2 regions of the Moraxella sp. DOX410 genome follow, and region 1 is predicted to be linked to the other one. Evidence: predicted binding sites of a transcription regulator. Region 1 holds the regulator's gene; the other holds the start of a gene.

The links. The regulator PhoB, encoded in region 1, activates phosphate uptake and scavenging genes when phosphate is short. The targets are predictions, from matches to a motif close to TGTCATNAANCTGTCATAA.
Region 2: a site for PhoB is predicted at 1,894-1,912, ahead of pstS (phosphate ABC transporter substrate-binding protein PstS). Genes of this name have one in related genera too.

The regions. Positions count from the first base shown of each region.
Region 1 covers NZ_CP135138.1:212,119-215,548, reverse strand. Annotated here, with positions in the region: gene asd (archaetidylserine decarboxylase) at 1-777, opposite strand, end outside; gene dtd (D-aminoacyl-tRNA deacylase) at 929-1,381, shown strand; gene phoB (phosphate regulon transcriptional regulator PhoB) at 1,571-2,269, shown strand; gene phoR (phosphate regulon sensor histidine kinase PhoR) at 2,339-3,430, shown strand, end outside.
Region 2 covers NZ_CP135138.1:29,731-33,160, reverse strand. Annotated here, with positions in the region: gene RNZ41_RS00145 (DUF4385 domain-containing protein) at 1-84, opposite strand, end outside; gene RNZ41_RS00140 (phosphoglycolate phosphatase) at 71-805, opposite strand; gene phoU (phosphate signaling complex protein PhoU) at 946-1,716, opposite strand; gene pstS (phosphate ABC transporter substrate-binding protein PstS) at 2,063-3,067, shown strand; gene RNZ41_RS00125 (TolC family protein) at 3,148-3,430, opposite strand, start outside.

The DNA.
Region 1 (3,430 bases):
ACCTGCACCCCAAGCCATGCCCGCTGATTTTGGTAATACCACAATCGCCGTTGAGCCCAAATAAAACCGCCCAAGTTCATCGCCTTTTTTCAGCGTCATGTGATGGGTTTGACGCTGCACGCGATCGCTACGTTTGATTTTGCCTGTGGCCACTGTTTCAATCCCTGCTACAATCATCGCCCCGACTAGCACAACGCAAGCTTTACCAAATTCGGTATCAAACACACACACGCAGCGCTCGTTACGGGCGAACAAATCGGTAATGTTTTCAGCGGTCTCGTTATTGACCGAAAATAGCTGTCCTGGCACATAGATGGTCTCTACCAAGGTACCGTCAAACGGCATATGCACGCGGTGATAATTGGTCGGTGCCAAATACACGGTGACAAAACTCCCCTCTTGCATGGCTTTACCAAGTTCATAATCCGCGAGCAATTGCCCAACTTCATACGATTTGCCTTTGGCTTGCAGGATTTGGTCTTTATCGATTTGCCCCAATTGCGATATCATGCCATCTGCAGGACAGATAAGCGCATCTGGGTCATCATCAATCTTGCGCGCGCCGTCTTTGAGCTCACGGGTAAAAAAATCATTAAAACTGTCATACTGAGAAAAACTACCGCGCGCATATTCCTCTAGCTTGATGCCATACACCGAAGCAAAGGTACGAATAAAGGTTTTTTTCACCATCGGATGACGGCTTTGGGCAAGACGACCTGCGATTTCACTGATTTTTTGTTGTGGGACAAGCGATTGTAATGTGGTAAACAAGGTCATAAGTTACTCGAGATTGGCATTTTAAAGTTGGCTTATTATAATCAAAATCCCCCTTAGAATCACGGTATATTAAACACTGGGCTACGAGTTAAGCGACAAGCTAGCTGTTAAGTTAAGCCGCTTACGCTCAAACTGACGGATAGGAAAAATCATGAAAGCAGTACTACAACGGGTGAAATTTGCCAAAGTAGCAGTTAACCAAGCGCCTCACTCACAACAAATCGTCGGCGAGATTGCACACGGCGTACTTGTTTACCTTGGCCTTGGGCATGATGATACGCTCGCCATGGGGCAAAAAATGATTGATAAAATCCTCACCTATCGCGTATTTGAAAATGAGCTAGGCAAAATGGATAAAAATGTGCAAGAGGTTAATGGCGGCTTACTGTTAGTGTCGCAGTTTACCCTCCTTGCCAATACCCAATCGGGTAGACGTCCTGATTTTAAGCCTGCGATGGCACCCGACACGGCCGAAGCTTTGTTTGCCCAGATAGTAGGGTATGCCAAGACGCAATATGCAGCTGTGCAAACAGGCGAATTTGGCGCAGATATGCAAGTCAGCAGTTGCAATGATGGTCCGATAAATTTTATTTTTGAACTGTGATGCGACCTATATTAAGTAATAAAAATTGAGTGAAACGCCGAATTTTTTACAACAGCACAAATAAAACCTCTAAAAACTTATCGTTGTCATTTTTTTGTCATATTCTGAAGTTGTAATATGGGCATTGTAATATTATTGTCATAAAATTATTTTGGTAAACAGTTGCTTACTTTATCGCTTGAGAAATTTATGAAAAATGAAACTATTTTGGTAGTGGAAGATGAGCCTGCCATTCGAGAAATGATCGTAACCACACTAGAGATGGCAGGATTTGATTGTTTGCAAGCCTCAGAAGTCTCTCAAGCCCATCATTTGGCGGTAGATCATCGCCCCAACCTTATCTTATTAGATTGGATGTTACCCAATGGGCTATCAGGCATTGATTTATGCCGCCGCCTGAAAAAAGATGAAATGCTCTCTGAAATTCCTATCATCATGCTCACCGCCAAAGGCGAAGAGGACAACAAAGTCCAAGGACTTGACGCTGGGGCAGATGACTATATCACCAAGCCGTTTTCCACCCGTGAATTGGTTTCCCGTATCAAAGCGGTATTGCGCCGTAGTAGCGCATTGTCAGGCGAAAAACCCATTGACGTAGGCGGCTTGTCGCTAGACCCTGCCAGTCAGCGCGTGAGTGCCAATAACAAAGCGGTAGATATCGGACCGACAGAGTATCGGCTACTTGCTTTCTTTATGAGTCATCCTGAGCGCGCTTATACCCGCACCCAGCTACTCGATCAAGTGTGGGGTGGCAATGTGTATGTCGAAGATCGTACCATTGACGTGCATATCCGCCGCCTGCGTAAAGTGCTTGAGCCATTTGGGTTTGCGGACTATATCCAAACTGTACGTGGCACAGGCTATCGCTTTTCTAATAAAATCGACTAACAATAGCCTTATTAATCGCATTGAAATTTTTGCCAACTTATCCCAACTTCGCTATAGTAAGCTTTCTCAATGGATGCTAGAAAAATTAATATGTGGGCGAGCATTTCACCCGTCGTCACAGCTGGGGTTGCCGGGCTGTTGATTGGCGGGCTATTAGGGTTTTGGGGTTGGGGACTGGCGATAGGGCTGTGCCTGTATCAGCTATATTTTTTATGGTCAATACAACGCTTTAAAGCATGGTATAACAAAAATCCCGATGAGCCGCCGCCTGCATTTGAGTCCAACCTTAGTGTCGTTGCCAGCAATATCTACCAAGTCAATCGCCAAGAGAAATTGGCGCATCAGCAAACCGTTTCGCTGGTGCAAAAAGTGCGCGACTCGCTAAGCGCATTGCAAGACTCGATTATGCTGATTGACAAAAATGACTGTATCGAATGGTGGAACAACTCTGCCGAGCGGCTTTTTCAATTTAAAGCGCCCGACCAAGGTCGCAATGTGTTGACCATTATTCGCAACCCGCTTTTTCATCAATATTATCACCACATTGAAGACTATCCAGATGGTGTGCGTATCCATAACCCGTCTAATATCGAGCGCTATGTGCAGTGCAAGATTACCAAATTTGGGCAAGAAAAATTACTGCTGATTTATGATGTCACCCGTTTTCAGCATTTAGAACAGATGCGAAAAGACTTTGTGGCAAATGTTTCGCATGAACTTCGCACGCCGCTTACCGTCATCATGGGGTATGTGGAGACTTTGAGTGAACAGCCTGATTTAGATCCGCGTATTGCTCGCGCGTTTACTCAGATGATGCAGCAAAGTCAGCGCATGAATAACATCATCAATGACTTACTGTTATTATCTCGACTAGAGAACGATGAAAAGCCCGCTGAGCCCAAAGACATTGATATTCCCAAAATGCTGATGCAATTGTTTGACGATGCGCAAATGTACAACAAGTCATACGACCATATGATTCATTTGCATATCGACAGCACGTTACATATTTTGGGTTATGAAGATTATCTGCGAAGTGCGCTCAGTAACCTGATTACCAATGCCATGAAATACACCCCCAAAGGTGGGGAGATTAGTATTAGCTGGCATGAGTGTGACGCGGGGGTATGTTTTAGCGTGACCGACAATGGCATTGGTATC
Region 2 (3,430 bases), 180 kb from region 1:
CTCACCGCGCCCCACCCGATACAACCCTGGATGCTCGCGAAAATTCAGCGTGTCAAAGTTGAGATGATAATTAAACTCGTGCATGACTCAAAAACTCAGTCAGCGTGGCAAAGTCATCAAAGGTTTGGGTCGGGTGATAGTCACGAATATCCTGCCCATAGTTATAGCCGTATGACAATCCTAATGTATCCATGCCCGCATTTTGCCCTGCCAAAATATCGTTTTTGGAATCACCAATCATATAGCTTTGAGCGATGCTAAAGCCTAATTGGTCACAGACATGCAGTAGTGGCATTGGGTCGGGTTTTTTTGCAGGCAAGCTATCACCACCCAAAATATAAGCAAAAAGGGCTTGCCAACCCAATTTTTCGACAATCGCAGGAACAAAATCAATGGGTTTATTGGTGGCGATAGCGAGGGTATAGCCTTGCTCTTTAAGCTGACGCAACCCTTCGCTCACCCCTACATAGGGCTGGGTTCTGACACAGGTGTTTTGATGGTAGTAGTCAAAGAATAAAGCAAGCGCCTGATTGGTATCGTTTTCAGTGAGATTGGGGTCAATGGTTTGTGAGCCTGATAAGGCACGTTGCACCAGCACTTTGCCGCCATTGCCCACCCAGTTGCGGATGACATCTTCGCTAAAGTTGGCTTTGCCAAGCGTGGTTAGCATCGCATTGACGGCGTCCGCCAAATCTGGCACGCTATCAATCAACGTACCGTCCAAGTCAAAAATAAGTAATGATTTTTGGGTGATATTTTCCCCAGTGGGTGTGGGGATTGGGGTTTTAAGTGATTCGCTAGACATGGTGTTTCCTATCGTTTTTTCACCAAAAGTTGATAGGCTACAGTGTAGCAGAATCACTTAAAAATACCATGCAACCGTCCATTAAAATAACCTAACACGGATAGCTCACTGCCTCTAACAGTAGGTGTTGCTAGCAAATGTTAGTTTTCGCCATTGCTCGGTTGATAATCTAGTGAGGCATCGGCGATTTCATGGCTAGCTGCGGGGTTAAATGCACTGTCTTTGTTGGCACCCAGTTTTTGATAACGCACATCTTCACCGGTAATACAAAAAATCAATTGCTCAGCGATATTACGCGCATGCGCACCAATACGCTCTATCGAACGTAGTACCCATAAAATATCAATGACTTTTGCTACATAGCGACCATCTTCCATGATGTAGGTCATCATCGCACGTGACGCAGATTTGTACATCGCATCAATTTCACTATCTTGCTCTATTACTCGGTAAGCACCTGTTGCATCAAACTTGGCAAAAGCTTCTAGCGCATTTTTTAGCATCATCTGCACAAAATTACCCATTTGATGCGCTTCATGATACCCAATCGGTGATTGACCTTCTCGGGTGGCACGGCGCGCCATCTTGGCGATTTTTTTGGCTTCATCACCAATACGCTCAATGTCAGCACTGCATTTGCTCACTGCCATGATTAGGCGTAAGTCGGTTGCGGCAGGTTGACGACGTGCCAATACTTTGACCACCGAATCATCAAGCTGCTGCTCAGTAAAGTTGATTTCTTTGTCACCATCAATGACATCTTCGGCAAGCGCCACATCACTTTTTACCAAAGATTCAATTGCTTTGGTGAGATTGGCTTCTGCCATGCCACCCATTTTTAAAAATAAATTGACCAAGTTTTGTAAATCTTGGTCATAACTTTTTGATAAATGCTCACCAATTAAATTCATATTTCCCTTCCTAACTCATGGATTGTGACTCATGGACTGTGCAAAATTGTGATTAAAAAAGACGTTAAAGAAAAGCTAACTATAACTAAAAATTACGACAAAATGATGAAAAATAGCGCGCCTATTCGCTGATATTGCATCATATAAACCGAGCAAAAAACCTAACAAACATTTCAATGTCATCAAACTTTAACATAACCGTAATAGATTTGACATTTTGTTACATTAACATGGCAACAATTTTTCAGCTTTGGGTGATTTAAAACGCGACACATTAGTTGGCGACTCCCAAGCTAAGTTACCATCTTCCCTGACAATCATCTCATTTGTCCATCAAGGAATCATTATGAAACTATCACATTTAATCGTCAGTGTGGCATTCGCTGCTGTAGGCGTACAAGCCAATGCTGTCAACATCACAGGCGCTGGTGCAACCTTCCCACAACCTGTTTACTCAAAATGGGCAAGCGACTACCAAAAAGCAACGGGTAACCAAGTAAACTATCAAGGTATCGGATCTTCAGGCGGTATCAAACAAATCCAAGCAAAAACGGTTGATTTTGGTGCCACTGATGCGCCCATGAGCCCAGCAGAGCTAAATGCCAGCGGCTTAATCCAATTCCCCGCAGTCATTGGCGGTATCGTACCTGTGGTCAACATCGCTGGCGTCAAACCCGGTCAATTAAAACTATCGGGCACCGTCCTTGCTGACATCTATATGGGCAAAATCACTACTTGGAACGATGCACGTATCCAAGCATTAAACCCAGGTGTTGCCCTACCTGCCGCTAAGATTACCACCGTTAACCGCTCAGACGGTTCAGGTACTACTTTCGTATTTACTAACTACCTAAGCCAAGTATCAAGCGATTGGAAAGCAAAAGTAGGCGCGGACAAAACCGTTAAATGGCCTAATGCTTCAGCAAGCGTGGGTGGTAAAGGTAACGAAGGCGTATCAAGCAACGTACAACGTGTTGCAAACTCCATCGGTTATGTTGAGTATGCTTACGCAAAACAAAACCGTTTAGCTTATACCCAACTTCAAAACCGCGCGGGTAAATTTGTCCTGCCTGACGATTCAACGTTTGCCGCAGCATCAAACATTAACTGGGCACAATACCCTGGTTTTGCGGTGACGATTACTAACATGCCAGCAGCCAACGCTTGGCCAATCTCTGCAGCGACGTTCATCCTCGTACCCCGTACGGGTGGTGCTAAAGCGAAAGAAGCGCTTAAATTCTTTGACTGGGCATTTACTAACGGCAATGCACAAGCAACCGCTCTTGACTACGTTCCGCTACCTGCCGACACCAAAGCTGCGGTTCGTAAAGAATGGACGAAAGTTAAATAGTCATTTGCGTCAGCTTACTACGCAAATTAACCCTGCCGATAGGCGGGGTTTTTTAGCTTAAAATTTTGCCAAAAAAAGCATCAAATCAGCTGATTATCTAACACTTTGACCGTCTCATCGGTCAGATTGCCCGCAGCTTTTTGTAGGTCAATGTAGGCATTTAAATAATCAAAATACGCATTAATCAAATCGCGTTTGGCAGCGTGATATTGGCGCTCTGCCAGTAGTGTATCTACCATCGAGCGCACCCCCAAATCATAGCCTGTTTTTGACGCTTGGGCGACGCGGCGATTGGCCTCCACCGCAACTTGCTGGGCTTTAATCGTGGCACGCTGTGCGACCAAATTTAAATACGCTTGGCTG